2 regions of the Streptomyces sp. NPDC005263 genome follow, and region 2 is predicted to be linked to the other one. Evidence: riboswitches for the same ligand, from Rfam matches in the RefSeq annotation. Region 2 holds a riboswitch; the other holds the start of a gene.
What was found. Region 2 has a riboswitch for cobalamin ahead of ACFYRY_RS33555 (cobalamin biosynthesis protein). Riboswitches for the same ligand answer to the same signal wherever they lie in the genome.
Positions count from the first base shown of each region.

Region 1 (7,247 bases), on a different contig from region 2:
CGCACCCCTACCGGTCGTCGGCGCAGGTAGATGACCGCGATCGAGACCAGGACGGCCATGCACGCGATGAACACCAGCCCGGCGCCCTCCAGGCCGATCGGGCCCGTCAGTACTCCCACACCGATCACCGGTACCGAGATGCCCGCGTAAGCCACCACGAACAGTGTCGAGATCACTGCCGCCCGGTGGTCCGCGGGAGACGCCCCGGCCACCGCGGACAGCGCCCCGCGGAAGGACAGCCCCTGCCCGAACCCGCCGACGATCGCGCTCAGCACCACCAGCGACAGCAGGTCCCAGCGCAGCGCGCCCGCGAGCAGCGCCAGTCCGGCGAAGAGCGCGGCGCAGCCCAGCGGCAGCGAGCGTCGCGTGCCGACCGGGCCGACCGCCAGTTGCCCCGCGGTCGAGGCGAAGAAGGCGAGCGCGACGACGAGTCCGCTCACGGCGTGGTTGTCCACGTCCAGGGACCGCGCGAGGAACGCCGGGCTGACCGACGTGAACACTCCGAACAGCGCGAAGCCCACGAACGAGGCGATCGCCGCGGGCCCGAACACCGCCCGCACCTGCGGGGGCACGGCAGGACGCTGCGGTCGTACGGCGGTCAGCGGCCGGGTTTCGCGAACGGTTTCCGGCAGCCACAGCAGCACCGCGACCGAGGCGGCCACCATGGCGAGGTGTACGGCGAACGGCAGGTACAGCGGCCAGACGGCGTACTGCGCGAGCACTCCGGCGAGCAGCGGGCCGCAACCGAGCCCGCCCATGTTGGCGGCGGTCGCCACGAACGTGGCCCGGGATGTGCCGCCCTGGGGCGCCAACTCGATCACGTACACCGTGGCGGCGCCGGTGAACAGGCCGGCGGACAGCCCCGACAGCAACCGCCCCGCGTACAGCCAGCCGAGCCCGGTGGCGCAGAGGAAGCAGACAGCGCTCGCCGCCGCGAACCCCAGGCCCGCCAGCAGCACCGGCCGTCTGCCCACGGCATCCGAGACGTTGCCGGCCAGCAGCAGCGCGCCGATGACCCCGAAGGCGTACACGGCGAACACGACCGTCACCGTCAGCTCGGAGAACCCGAACTTGTCCTGGTACAGGCCGTACAGCGGGGTCGGCAGCGTGGTGCCGACCATGCAGACGGCGAACACCGCCCCACTCAGCAAACACTGGCGCCACCCTCGGCGATCACCGTCCATGCCGCAGACGGTAACCCCGCGCATCACGGCGGCCGGCCCGGCAAGCCGCCGACAGAGAAAATCGGGCGGCGAACTGACGGAAGGCCCGGTGAAAGTCACCGGGCCGCCTGGCACCCCGGCACGCGGGCGATCACGCGCGGCGCCGCGCGTGATCGCCCCTTGAGGTCAGCCCTGCCGCTCGTCCTGTACGTGCTGTGCGTCGCGGGGCTGCTGGCCGACCGCGTCGACGACGGCGTATTCCAGTTCGGCCGAGCTTTCCAGCAGTGCCCCGGCCTTGGCGTATGAGGCGTCCTTGGTCAGATAGGTGCGGGAGCCGAGAAAGGAGAAGTCCTTCTTGTCGAAGACCCACTCGGTACGGAGGCCGTAGCGGGTGTCGTCGCGGGCGATGCCGAGGCCCTTGCGACCGATCGCGTCGTGGGCCTGCGGGGCCGGGGTGACGCCGGGGATCTTCGCCGCGGCCCGGTACAGGGCGGCCGCCGTACGGGGCGGCATCATCCCGCCGAGCAGGGAACCGATCTGTTCGAACACCGCCTGGTCGCGTTCCCGGCTCTCCGCGTCCGGGGTGTGGGCGTACAGATAGGCAAGCAGCTTGTCAGGGTCGCTGGGCAGGGAGCTGAGCCAGTGGTAGGTGGGCCGGCCGAGCCCGGCCGGTGTGCCGTTGGTGTCACCGAGGTTGGCGTTGATGCGGATGTCCTCGCCGTCCTCCCGGACCATGCCGAGTGTCCGCAGGGGCCCCGGTTCCTGCGAGATCCACGCCTCACGGTCCACCAGCGGACCGAGGACAGCCTTCCCGCTGGTCAGGTCGGCCCCGTTGCCCTTACCCCTGGTGTAGACGAACTGGTCGTCGCGCACCGTGAGATCGGGGTGGGTCTCCGTGGCCTGGGAGATCCGGTCCAGGAGGGCCGCGGCGGGCTGCATGTCCGTGGCCGCGCGGTGCGACGCGGTTCCGGCGGGCCCCCGGTCACCGCCGGTCAGCGTGATTCCCGCGGTCACCGCGCACACCAGCGCCAGAGCGGTCGCCGGCGCCAGTACCGCGGGTCGCAGCAGCCTGCGGGCCGGCCGGGTACGGGTGACCTGGTCTTGGTCGATGTGGTGCATCAGAAGGTCCTTGTGACGAAGGTACTGCTCGCGCGGAAGGTCCCAGTCGGCGGGCGCCGGCAGCAGGCCGGCGATCTCCTCGCGGTCGCCGTGGCGCTCCGAGGACGCCCCCGTGGCCTTGTCGTTCATGTGAGCTCCTCCCGTACGGGCAGGGCCGCGATCGCGGCCGCACTTGTCATCTCTCCGCGGGCAGTGGGTGGTTCCCGTTCTTCTGCAGCGAGCCGGGCGAGCTTCTTGCGGGCACGTGACAGACGGGAACGTACGGTGCCGACGGCGATGCCCAGGGCTTCGGCCGTCTGCTGGTAGTCGAGACCGGACCACACGCACAGGGCCAGCACTTCCCGTTCCTGGCGTCTGAGTCGGCCCAGGGCGGCCTGGACGGAACGCAGGTACCGTGCGTCGTCGATGCGTCCGACGGTCCGGGGCGCGAAGTCCTCCTCCACACGTGGCTGCGGTTGGCGTGCCAGGAACAGTTGTCGTCTGCGCACGCCACGGCGGGCGTTGTCGGCCTTGTGCGTGGCGATGCCCAGCAGCCAGGGCAGCAGGGAGCCGCCCTCCTCCTGCACGCGTTGGCGGGTCCGCCACGCCGTTAAGAACGTGTCGGACATGATCTCTTCGGCCGTCGACCAGTCGCCGGTCAAGCGCAGCCCGTGGTTGTACACGGCGCGGGCGAACTCCTCGTACAGCTGGGCGAACGCCTCACGGTCCCCCTCCCGCACACGGCGGCGCACATTGTCTTCTGAATCCCTCACGACCACTTCTCTCCGCGACACGGGAGGAGTTCCTGTGGCCTGCGTCACCCACTGGTGTCACCGTTACGGTCTCCGTCGCCACCTGCCGAGGGATCCTCGCACACCGGCCGTTCGCGCCCCGCCCCATGGCTTCCGGCATGGCCCGCCGGGCAGTTGAACGACTCACATCATTGGGGTCCCACCATCACCCGCAGAGGACTGATGTCAGTGCGGAGAGCTGCGTGCGGAGAACAACATGCTCTTGTTGTCCGTACTATCGCTACGACAGGGCCCTGCGCCTTGTATGTGGCTGCCGCGCCGCAGGAATCGTCCGAGACACACTCGTGCGGCAGTCCCTTCGAATCCGGCCTCGAGCCGAGGAAAGGTTGTGCACCCATGTCGCAGAACGCCTCAGTCACCGAACTGACATCGCAGTACACCGCTCAGGTCGCCGCCGACCTGGAACGCAACTCCAAGGAACAAGAACGCATCGGTGGGGAAATCGCCGCGCTGCAGGAGCAGTTGGCCGCACTCCAGCGGGACCACGCGGTTCTGACCACCATCCAGCAGGCGATCGGCACGGCTCCGGTGTCCGCCGGGTCCGTGGCACCGTCGGACAGCATCGCGGTGCCCGCTCCCCGTAAGAGGGCGGCCACCGGGTCCGGCGCGGGCAAGCGGGCAGGGACGAAGAAGACCGCCACTCGGGCCGGTCGGGCCACGGCCGGGAAGCCGGCTGAGGAGAAGGCGACCGCGGGGAAGGCAGCCGCGGGGAAGGCCGCTGCCGGGAAGCCGGCCGCCGCGAAGTCAACCGCCGGCAAGTCGACCGCTACCAAGTCGGCCGCCGCCAAGTCGACCGCCGAGAAGCCCGCGGGGAAGTCGGAAGCCGCGAAGTCGGCCCAGCCGACCCTGGTCGACCTGGTCCGTCGTCACCTCGCCGAGCAGAAGGAACCGCGCTCGGCAGCGGAGATCACGACTGCCCTTGACAAGGCGCACCCCGAGCGCGCCGTCAAGACGACCGTGGTGCGCACGACACTCGAAGGGCTGGTCGCCAAGAGCCAGGCGCAGCGCTCGAAGCAGGGATCCTCGGTCTTCTACACCGCTCCCGACGCGCCGAAGCAGGCGGCACCGAAGCAGGCCGAGGAGAAGCCCGCGCAGGCCGACGCGTAACCGACGCACCGCACAGTGCCGCACCTGGCCGCGTCGTGGGCTTCCGCGCCTGGGTCGCGCTCGACGACATCGCCGCCGCGGTCGCGCAACTCGACCGCGCGGTGGGCCAGTTGGCCATCGGCCGGTCGGCTTACGTGCGGCCGTACCCGTGGCGCACTGCCGTGCCCGTGGGGCACTGCCGTACCCGTTGGGCCCCGCACACCGTGAACGCCCCAGGAGGAGCCACCACGTGACCAGTCGCGTCACCTTCGTCTCGCCCGCGATGAGTGCGTCGATGCGCCAGGCCCGCTTCGACGACGGGGGCTCCATCGACACCGGCGGGGCGGCGCGGGCCCGCGCCTTTGCCGGGTCCCTGCCGGCCGCGGCGCGTGTCGTGGTCTCTCCCACCGTGCGCTGCCGGGAGACGGCTGCCGCGCTCGGTCTCGACGGCGCGGAAGCAGCGGAGTTGTCGGCACTGGACGTGGGACGCTGGCGGGGCCTGACCCTGGCGGAGGTCGGTGCCGGTGAACCGGAGGCGGTGGCCCGCTGGCTCGCCGATCCCGCGTCCGCGCCACACGGCGGGGAGTCCGTGCACGACATGTGCGGGAGGGTGACGGGCTGGCTGACGGCGTCCCAGGACACGGACGGCCGTACGCTCGCCGTCGTCGAGCCGGAGGTCGTGCGGGCCGCGGTGGTCCACGTGCTGGGAGCGCCCTCAGCGGCCTTCTGGCGTCTCGACGTGCCTCCGCTGACGGCCACCACGATCAGTGGGCGCCACGGCCGCTGGAACCTGCGGCTGGGGCACCCACTGGACTCGGTCGAGGCAGCGGCGGACCACTGAGTGCAGCCGGTTCGACCGGCCGGGCGTCATCGCGGGGCGGCCACCGTCGTCCCCGCGGACACCGTGGCCGGCTTCGGGTTCAGCAGCCGTTCGGCCAGTTCGCCGAAGACGAGGCCGAAGCCTGCCCACAGGGTGATCTGGATGGCGAGGGCGGACAGCCGGAACCGCCACAGCAAGGCGGCCGGGAAGTCGCTCGGCACCTCGTTGACGGCGGGCAGGAACGCGTACGCCAGCCCGATCGCGACGGCGAAGCCGAGGACGGCGACGACGGTGGCGTACCAGGTGCCCAGCTTCGGCGCGAGCCGCTTGCCCGCGATCACCGCGGCGATCGCCAGGAGTACCCCGAGCACCATCATCAGGAAGTACAGGGTGGTGCGCTTGCCGATGGTGTCGTGGTCGCCGACGGCGGGCGGGTTGGCCGGATACTTCAGGAACGGCACGACGTACACGGCGAGCAGCGCGGCCCCCGACAGCAGCAGCGCCGTGGCCCGCGGGCTGAAACGGCCCACCCGGCCGAGCGCGAAGCAGAAGGCGAGAGCGGCGATGCCGCCGAACGCCACCCCGTAGATCAGAACGCCGGTGGCCAGGCCCGCGGTGGACTGTAGGGAACGGGAGACGAGTTCGACCTCGTGTTCGTGGGCGGGGGCGTGGGAGTCCTCGAAGCTGATGGCGCTGTCGACGCTCGGTTCGCCGAGGAAGTAGGCGACGACCAGGGCGAGCACGCCGGCACCCAGGCCGGCGAGCATGCCCCGAACGAGCAGATTTCTCACTGTCGCGGAGTTCATGGGTGTGCGGCGTCCCTCAGGTCAGTGGCAGGGGAAGCCGAGGAGGTGGCGGGCGTCGTGGACCCACTCGTGGACGTCACCGCCGGAGACGACCGAGGTGGCGCCCTGTTCGGCGCCGACGAAGTACAGCAGGACCAGCATCAGGATGCCGAAGAAGACCGCCCACGGGGCGATGGCCTTCAGCGGGAGTTTGGCGGGAACGACGGGGGTGGTGGTCGTCGGCTGGGCGACATGCTGCGCCATGGCAAGAGCCTCCTCTGGGAGTTCGCGTCCCATCTCGGTGGTGCACATGACGACGGCCACGGGTCTGACTCGCGGTGCCCCAGGGGGCGCACCGTCCACAGTGGCGCGACCGTGCCGGGTTCTCACCGGCTTCCGTGATGCCGTCGTCTATCAGGGCGACGGTATCGTGAGTCGGGTCTGGGGCCAATACCGCGCCACCTGGCGTGATCCCGTTCTCGCCCGCCAGGTGACGCGGATCACCGCCCGCTCAGCGGTCGCCGAGGCGGCGTCCGTCCCGCTCGCCGCGTCGGCTACGCGGTGGTGTCCGGTGCGGTGAGGCCGAGTTCACGCTCGCCCAGCGGCTCGAAGAAGCGCTCCACGTCGGCGTCGGTCACCTCGGCGAGAGTCGTCGGTGACCACCGTGGGGCGCGGTCCTTGTCGATGACCTGGGCGCGGATGCCCTCGACCAGGTCGGGTGTGGTCAGGGCCGCGCACGAGACGCGGTACTCCTGTTCCAGTACCCGCTCCAGCGTGCCGAGCCGCCGGGCGCGGCGCACGGCGGCCAGGGTGACCTTGAGGGCGGTGGGCGACTTGGACAGCAGGGTCTGCGCGGTCTCCTTGGCAGCCGGGTCGCCCTGGTCCAGCAGCCGATGGACGATCTCCTCGACGGTGTCGGCCGCGTAGCAGGAGTCGATCCACTCCCGGTGACCGGCCAACTCCGCCTCCGGCGACGGCCGCACATGACGGTCCAGGGCTTCCCGGACGGACAGCTCGGTGAGGTCGCCGACGAACTGCCCGAGTGAGGCGGACGGTACGTAGTGATCGGCGAGCCCGCACCACAAGGCGTCCCCGGCACCGATCGGCGCCCCCGTGAGCGCGAGGTGGGTGCCCAGTTCGCCCGGGGCGAGGGCGAGCAGATGGGTGCCGCCGACGTCCGGCACGAACCCGATACCGGTCTCCGGCATGGCGATCCTCGACCGCTCGGTGACCACCCGGACACTGCCGTGCGCGGAGACGCCGACACCGCCGCCCATGACGATGCCGTCCATGACGGCGACGTACGGCTTGGGGTAGCGGGCGATACGGGCGTTGAGGTGGTACTCGTCCCGCCAGAAAGCGGCCGAGGCGGCGCCGTCCCCGTCACGGGCGTCGTCGTGGACGGCGCGGATGTCGCCGCCCGCGCACAGGCCGCGCTCCCCCGCGCCGGTGAGGACGACGGCCTCCACGGCCGGATCGTCCG
Region 1 is NZ_JBIAKJ010000005.1:359,643-366,889, forward strand. Features, by position in the region: gene ACFYRY_RS24250 (MFS transporter) at 1-1,184, opposite strand, end outside; gene ACFYRY_RS24255 (CU044_5270 family protein) at 1,350-2,411, opposite strand; gene ACFYRY_RS24260 (RNA polymerase sigma factor) at 2,408-3,013, opposite strand; gene ACFYRY_RS24265 (hypothetical protein) at 3,410-4,180, shown strand; gene ACFYRY_RS24270 (hypothetical protein) at 4,216-4,413, shown strand; gene ACFYRY_RS24275 (histidine phosphatase family protein) at 4,410-5,000, shown strand; gene ACFYRY_RS24280 (CbtA family protein) at 5,027-5,785, opposite strand; gene ACFYRY_RS24285 (CbtB-domain containing protein) at 5,807-6,028, opposite strand; cobalamin riboswitch at 6,066-6,206, opposite strand; gene ACFYRY_RS24290 (enoyl-CoA hydratase/isomerase family protein) at 6,319-7,247, opposite strand, start outside.
Region 1: another riboswitch for cobalamin. It lies ahead of ACFYRY_RS24285 (CbtB-domain containing protein); the one in region 2 lies ahead of ACFYRY_RS33555 (cobalamin biosynthesis protein).

Region 2 (7,247 bases):
CGGAGGACGCCATGACGAACCCGTACTCGGACCCCGTCCATCCAGGACCCACTCCTGGCCCCGGACCGGAACCCACACCCGGCCCGGATCCCGGGCCGCCGCAGCCGTACCCCGATCCGGTACCGAACCCCGAACCGCCCCCGGCTCCGGATCCCACATCCCCACCGGCCCCTGGCCCCCCTCCGGACCCAACGCCCCCACCGGCCCCTGGCCCGACTCCGGACCCCCGTCCGACGCCCGAGCCCTCCCCGTCCCCGATTCCCCCGGGCCCGGAACCCGTGCCCCAGCCGGAACCAGGCCCGCCGCTGACCTGAGGCCACTGTCCTGAGGCCGCCGCCCGCCGCTCCCGTCGCGCGGAGGGCGGCCCGCCCCGCCCGACGCCGACGCCCGGCCGAGGGCGCGCCCGGCGTAAGCGCCCCGGCGGCGAAAACCCGCCCAACACGACGGCGGTGGGGGGGCCCCCGGGGGGCCCCCCCCCCCCGGGGGGGGGTTTTCGTTTCTGGCTACCCCACTATTGGGGCAACACCCACCCGTGGCCCCCCCCCACGGTGTGGTAAGCGCCCTACCCGGGGGGGGGGGGGGTGTGGGGCACCCCCCTTCTCGGCCCGCGGGGGGCGCCCCCGGCCCCCCGGGGGGGGGGGGGGGCGGGCCCCCCCCCCCCCCCCCCCACGTCGTTGTGACGGCTGTGACCGCGCGTGTGTGGGTCTCAGCACACTCTCCCTTCGCAGGTCAACGGCAAGTTGACGGCCCTTCCAACCCCGTGGTGGACTGCCGGGGCCATGTACGGCGGCAGAAGAGGAAGCCGGTGTGAGTCCGGCGCGGTCCCGCCACTGTCACCGGGGTAGAAAGCCCCGGGAGCCAGGAACTCTCGCCGCCGGTCTCGTCGAACCAGGGCGTGGACACCCTGAGTGAGGACATATCGCCATGCTCGGCTGCCGTTCGAGATCCCGTAGCCGCACCCCGTCTGTGACAGCGGTCGGCTGAGTCCATGCGTGCCGATCGCGTCTTCGCGTACGGCGCCGCCGCCGGCCTCCTCGGTGACCTGCTCCTCGGTGATCCTCGCCGTGGGCATCCGGTCGCCCTGTTCGGGCGGGCCGCGGGTGCCGTGGAACGGGTGTTGTGGCGGGACCACCGGGGGTGGGGCGCGCTGCACGCCGTCGTGTGCGCCGGTGGCGCCGTCGCGCTCGGGGCCGCGGCGACTCGTGCCGTACGTACCTCACCCGCCGCTTCCGTCGCGCTGACCGGTGCCGCCACCTGGGCGGTCGTCGGCGGGACGTCACTCGCGCGGGAGGCCCGGAGCATCGCTCGGGCGCTGGAGGCGGGGGACCTCACCGGGGCGCGGGCCCGGCTGCCGCATCTGTGCGGGCGGGATCCGCAGGCGCTGGACGCCGACGGGATCGCGCGCGCGGTCGTGGAGTCGGTCGCCGAGAACACCTCCGATGCCGTGGTGGGGGCGCTGGTGTGGGGAGCCGTGGGCGGGGTGCCCGGGCTTCTCGGGTTCCGGGCCGTCAACACCCTCGACGCGATGGTCGGGCACAAGTCGCCCAGGTACCGGCGCTACGGATGGGCGTCCGCGCGGCTCGACGACGTCGCGGGCTGGCCCGGGGCGCGGCTGACCGCCGTCCTGGCGGCGCTCGCGGGCCCCTGTCCGCGAGGTGCCGTGCGCGCCTGGCGGGCCGACGCGGCACAGCATCCGAGTCCCAACGCGGGGCCCGTGGAGGCGTCGTTCGCGGGCGCGCTCGGGGTGCGGCTGGGCGGGACCTTGTCGTACGGGGGCCGGGTGGAGCACCGGCCCGTGCTGAACGGGGAAGGGCGGGCCGTGGACACCCACGACATCGAGCGGGCCGTACGGCTGTCCCGCAACGTCGGTCTGCTGGCGCTCGGTGTCAGTGCCGCCGGGCGGTTTCTGATGAGGGGGCGTGGCCGATGAGTGGTGGTCTTCTGGTGGCCGGCACCACCTCCGACGCCGGCAAAAGCGTCGTCACCGCGGGGATCTGCCGGTGGCTGGTGCGCCAGGGCGTCAAGGTCGCGCCCTTCAAGGCGCAGAACATGTCCCTCAACTCGTTCGTGACGCGTCAGGGCGCGGAGATCGGGCGGGCGCAGGCCATGCAGGCGCAGGCCTGCCGGGTGGAGCCGACCGCGTCGATGAATCCGGTGCTGCTGAAGCCGGGCGGCGAACAGAGCAGTCAGGTCGTGCTGCTCGGCAAGCCGGTCGGGGAGCTCAGTGCGCGTGGCTATCACGGTGGGCGGCAGCAGCAGTTGCTGGGGACCGTCCTCGACTGTCTCGCCGAGTTGCGGGGCACGTATGACGCGGTGATCTGTGAAGGGGCCGGCTCTCCCGCCGAGATCAACCTGCGGCGGACCGACATCGTGAACATGGGCGTCGCGCGCAACGCGCGGCTTCCGGTGCTCGTGGTCGGTGACATCGACCGTGGGGGCGTCTTCGCCTCCTTCTTCGGGACCGTCGCCCTGCTCTCTCCCGAGGACCAGGAACTCGTCGCCGGGTTCCTGGTCAACAAGTTCCGGGGGGACGTCAGCCTGTTGGAGCCCGGCCTGGACATGCTGCACGGGCTGACCGGGCGGCACACCTACGGCGTCCTGCCCTTCCGGCACGGCCTCGGCATCGACGAGGAGGACGGGCTGCGGGTGTCCTTGCGCGGGACCGTACGGGAGTCCAACCTCTCCCCGCCCGTCGGCGAGGACGTGCTGCGGGTCGCCGTCTGCGCGGTCCCCCTCATGTCCAACTTCACCGACGTGGACGCGCTGGCCGCCGAACCCGGCGTCGTGGTGCGGTTCGTGGACCGGCCCGAGGAACTGGCCGACGCCGATCTCGTCGTGATCCCGGGTACCCGGGGGACGGTCCGTGCTCTGGAGTGGCTCCGCGAGCGGGGGCTGGCCGAGGCCATCGGGCGCCGGGCCGCCGAGCACCGGCCCGTCCTCGGCATCTGCGGCGGCTTCCAGATCCTCGGCGAGCACATCGAGGACGACGTCGAGAGCCGCCGCGGACACGTGGACGGGCTCGGGATCCTGCCCGTCCGGGTGCGGTTCGCCCGCGAGAAGACCCTCACCCGGCCGGAGGGCGAGGCCCTGGGCGAACCGGTCGAGGGATACGAGATCCATCACGGGGTCGCCGAGATCTCCGGGGGCGACACGTTCATCTCCGATGACCGTGGACACAGTCTGGACGGCTGCCGGGTCGGCCAGACCTGGGGCACCCACTGGCACGGCTCGCTGGAGTCGGACGGCTTCCGGCGGGCCTTCCTGCGCGAGGTGGCGGCCGCCGCGGGCCGGCGTTTCGTGCCGGCCGCCGACACCTCGTTCGCCGCGCTGCGCGAGGAGCAGCTCGACCGGCTCGGCGACCTGATCGAACAGCACGCGGACACGGACGCGCTGTGGCGGCTCATCGAGTCCGGCGCGCCGCAAGGACTGCCTTTCATTCCACCGGGAGCGCCCGCATGAGCACAGTGTTGTTGTTGTCGACCGCCGACACGGACCTGTTGGCGGCCAGGGCCGCTGACGGCGCCTCGTACCGGATCGGCAATCCGACCCGGGTGGATGTCGCGGAGGACCTTCCGGGACTCCTCGACGGCTCGGACATCGCCGTCGTACGGCTGCTCGGCGGCAAGCGGGCTTGGGAGGACGGGCTGGCGGCGCTGAAGGCGTCCGGTGTCCCGACCGTGCTGCTGGGCGGGGAGAGCGTTCCCGACGCGGAGTTGATGGCCGAGTCGTCGGTGCCCGCGGGCGTCGTCGCGGAGGCGCTTCGGTACCTCGTCGAGGGCGGGCCCGACAACCTCACCGAACTGGCGCGTTTCCTGTCCGACACGGTGCTGCTGACGGGTGAGGGGTTCGTCGAGCCGCGGAAGATGCCGGAGTACGGCATCCATGGCGGGCGTGACCTCGTCGAGGGCCGCCCGACCGTCGGTGTCCTCTTCTACCGCGCCCATGAGCTGAGCGGGAACACCGCCTTCGTGGACACGCTGTGCGACGCGATCGAGGCGACGGGCGCCAACGCCCTTCCGGTGTACTGCGGTTCGCTGCGCGGCGCCGACGCCGGGCTGTACGAGATCCTCCAGAAGGCCGACGCCCTGGTCGCCACCGTCCTCGCGGCGGGCGGCGCCCACGCCTCGCAGGCGTCGGCCGGCGGCGACGAGGAGGCCTGGGACATCGGAGCCCTCGCCGACCTCGACGTCCCCGTGCTGCAAGGGCTCTGTCTGACGTCCTCCCGGAAGGCCTGGGACGAGTCGGACGCCGCCCTGTCCCCCATGGACGCGGCGATGCAGGTGGCCATCCCGGAGTTCGACGGGCGCCTGATCACCGTCCCCTTCTCGTTCAAGGAGCAGGGCCCGGACGACGTCCCGGTGTACGTCGCCGACCCCGAGCGGGCCGCGCGGGTCGCCGGGATCGCCGTACGGCACGCCCGGTTGAGGCACAAGCCGAACGCCGACAAGAAGCTCGCGCTGGTGTTCACCGCGTACCCGACCAAGCACTCCCGGGTCGGCAACGCGGTGGGTCTGGACACGCCCGCTTCGGCGGTGCGGGTGCTGGACTCCCTCCGGGACGCCGGATACGTGGTCGAGGGCCACCCCGACAACGGCGACGAGCTGATCCACCGGCTGATCAACGCCGGTGGCCACGACGTCGAGTGGCTCACCGAGGAGCAGCTGGCCGCCGCGCCCGCCCGGGTGCCGCTGGCCGACTACCGGGCCTGGTTCGACACGCTCGACCCGGACCTCAGGGACGGCATGCTGGAGGCGTGGGGCGAGCCGCCGGGCAGCCTGTACGTGGACGGCGACGACATCGTGCTCGCCTCGCTCCAGTTCGGGAACGTCGTCGTGATGATCCAGCCGCCGCGCGGCTTCGGCGAGAACCCGATCGCGATCTACCACGACCCGGACATGCCGCCGTCGCACCACTACATGGCGGCCTACCGCTGGCTGGAGAACAGTTTCGGCGCCGACGCGATCGTGCACATGGGCAAGCACGGCACGATGGAGTGGCTGCCCGGCAAGGGGCTCGGGCTCAGCGGCGGCTGCGCCCCCGACGCGGTGCTCGGTGAACTCCCGCTCATCTACCCCTTCATCGTCAACGACCCCGGTGAGGGCACCCAGGCCAAGCGGCGCGGGCACGCCACCGTCGTCGACCATCTGGTGCCGCCGATGGCCCGCGCCGACACCTACGGCGACCTGGCCAAGCTGGAGCAGCTCCTCGACGAGTACGCGCTCGTCTCCGACCTGGACCCGACGAAGGCGCCTGCCGTGCGGGCGCAGATCTGGACGCTGGTGAAGGCGGCCGAGCTGCACCACGACCTGCATGTCGACGACCAGCCGGACGACGACTCCTTCGACGAGTTCGTGATGCACATCGACGGCTATCTGTGCGAGATCAAGGACGTGCAGATCCGGGACGGCCTGCACATCCTCGGTGGCGGTCCGGTCGGCGAGCCGCGGGTGAACCTCGTGCTCGCGGTGCTGCGGGCCTCGCAGGTGTGGGGCGGGCAGGCGAACGCGCTGCCCGGTCTGCGGGCGTCGCTGGCCGCGCACTTCGGGCTGGTGGAGAAGGAGCTGCTCGCCGAGCCGGGGGCGCCGCTCAAGGTCCCGGTGGAGCTGACGGACCTCGTCGAGGGGCCCGCCCGTTCGGCGGCTGACGCGATCGACCTGCTGGAGCAGCTGTGCCGGCGGTTCGCCGAGGGCATGGAGGAGCGGGACTGGGCGGCCGCCGAGTGCGCCGCCCTGGTACGCGAGGTGATCCGCACCGAACTCCCCGACGCGGTCGCCGTGTTGGAGTTCGCCTGCACCGAGGTCGTACCGCGCCTGGCCCGGACCACCGACGAGATCGGCCACATCCTCAAGGCGCTCGACGGGGGGTACGTCCCGGCCGGTCCGTCGGGCTCGCCGACCCGCGGGCTGGTCAACGTCCTGCCGACCGGCCGCAACTTCTACTCCGTCGACCCCAAGGCCATTCCGTCCAGGCTGAGTTGGGAGGTCGGCCAGTCGCTCGCCGACTCGCTGGTCCAGCGCTACCTCCAGGACACCGGCGAGTACCCGAAATCCGTCGGCCTGACGGTGTGGGGCACCTCCGCCATGCGCACCCAGGGCGACGACATCGCCGAGATCCTCGCGCTGCTTGGCTGCCGCCCGGTGTGGGACGACGCCTCGCGCCGGGTGACCGGCTTCGAGGTGGTCCCGCCCGCGGAGCTGGGCCGGCCCCGCATCGACGTCACGGTCCGCATCTCCGGTTTCTTCCGGGACGCGTTCCCGCATGTGGTCGGACTGATCGACGACGCGGTGCGGGCGGTGGCGGAGCTGGAGGAGAGCGCCGAGCAGAACTACGTGCGCGCGCACGCCGACGCCGACACCGCCGAGCACGGTGACCGGCGGCGCGCGACCGCCCGGATCTTCGGTTCCAAGCCGGGCGCGTACGGCGCCGGGCTGCTGCCGCTGATCGACGCCCGCAACTGGCGCAGCGACGCCGACCTGGCCGAGGTGTACGCGGTGTGGGGCGGTTACGCCTACGGGCGCGGGCTCGACGGGCGGGCCGCGCGCGGCGACATGGAGACGGCGTTCAAGCGGATCGCGGTGGCCGCCAAGAACGTGGATACCCGCGAGCACGACCTGGTGGATGCCGACGACTACTTCCAGTACCACGGCGGCATGGTCGCCATGGTCCGCCATCTGACGGGCACCTCCCCCGAGGCGTACGTCGGCGACTCGGCCGTCCCCGACCAGGTCAAGACCCGCACGCTCGGCGAGGAGACACACCGCGTCTTCCGCGCCCGGGTGGTCAACCCGCGCTGGATGGCGGCGATGCGGCGGCACGGCTACAAGGGCGCCTTCGAGATGGCGGCGACCGTCGACTACCTCTTCGGGTACGACGCGACGGCGGGGGTGGTCGACGACTGGATGTACGAGAAGCTCAGCGCCGAGTACGTCTTCGACCAGGAGAACCGGGACTTCATGAAGAAGTCCAACCCCTGGGCGCTGCGCGGCATCACGGAACGGCTCCTGGAGGCCGCCGAGCGCGGACTGTGGGCGGAGCCGGACGCGGACACCATGGAACGGCTGCGGGCCACCTACCTGGAGCTGGAAGGCGATTTGGAGGGCGACGACAAGTGAGTACCCCGTTCCCGTTCACGGCCGTCGTCGGTCAGGACGACCTGCGGCTCGCGCTGCTGCTGAACGCCGTGTCCCCGGCGGTCGGCGGGGTGCTGGTGCGCGGTGAGAAGGGCACCGCCAAGTCGACGGCGGTGC
Region 2 is NZ_JBIAKJ010000009.1:139,265-146,511, reverse strand. Features, by position in the region: cobalamin riboswitch at 756-888, shown strand; gene ACFYRY_RS33555 (cobalamin biosynthesis protein) at 989-1,930, shown strand; gene ACFYRY_RS33550 (cobyric acid synthase) at 1,927-3,459, shown strand; gene cobN (cobaltochelatase subunit CobN) at 3,456-7,112, shown strand; gene ACFYRY_RS33540 (putative cobaltochelatase) at 7,109-7,247, shown strand, end outside.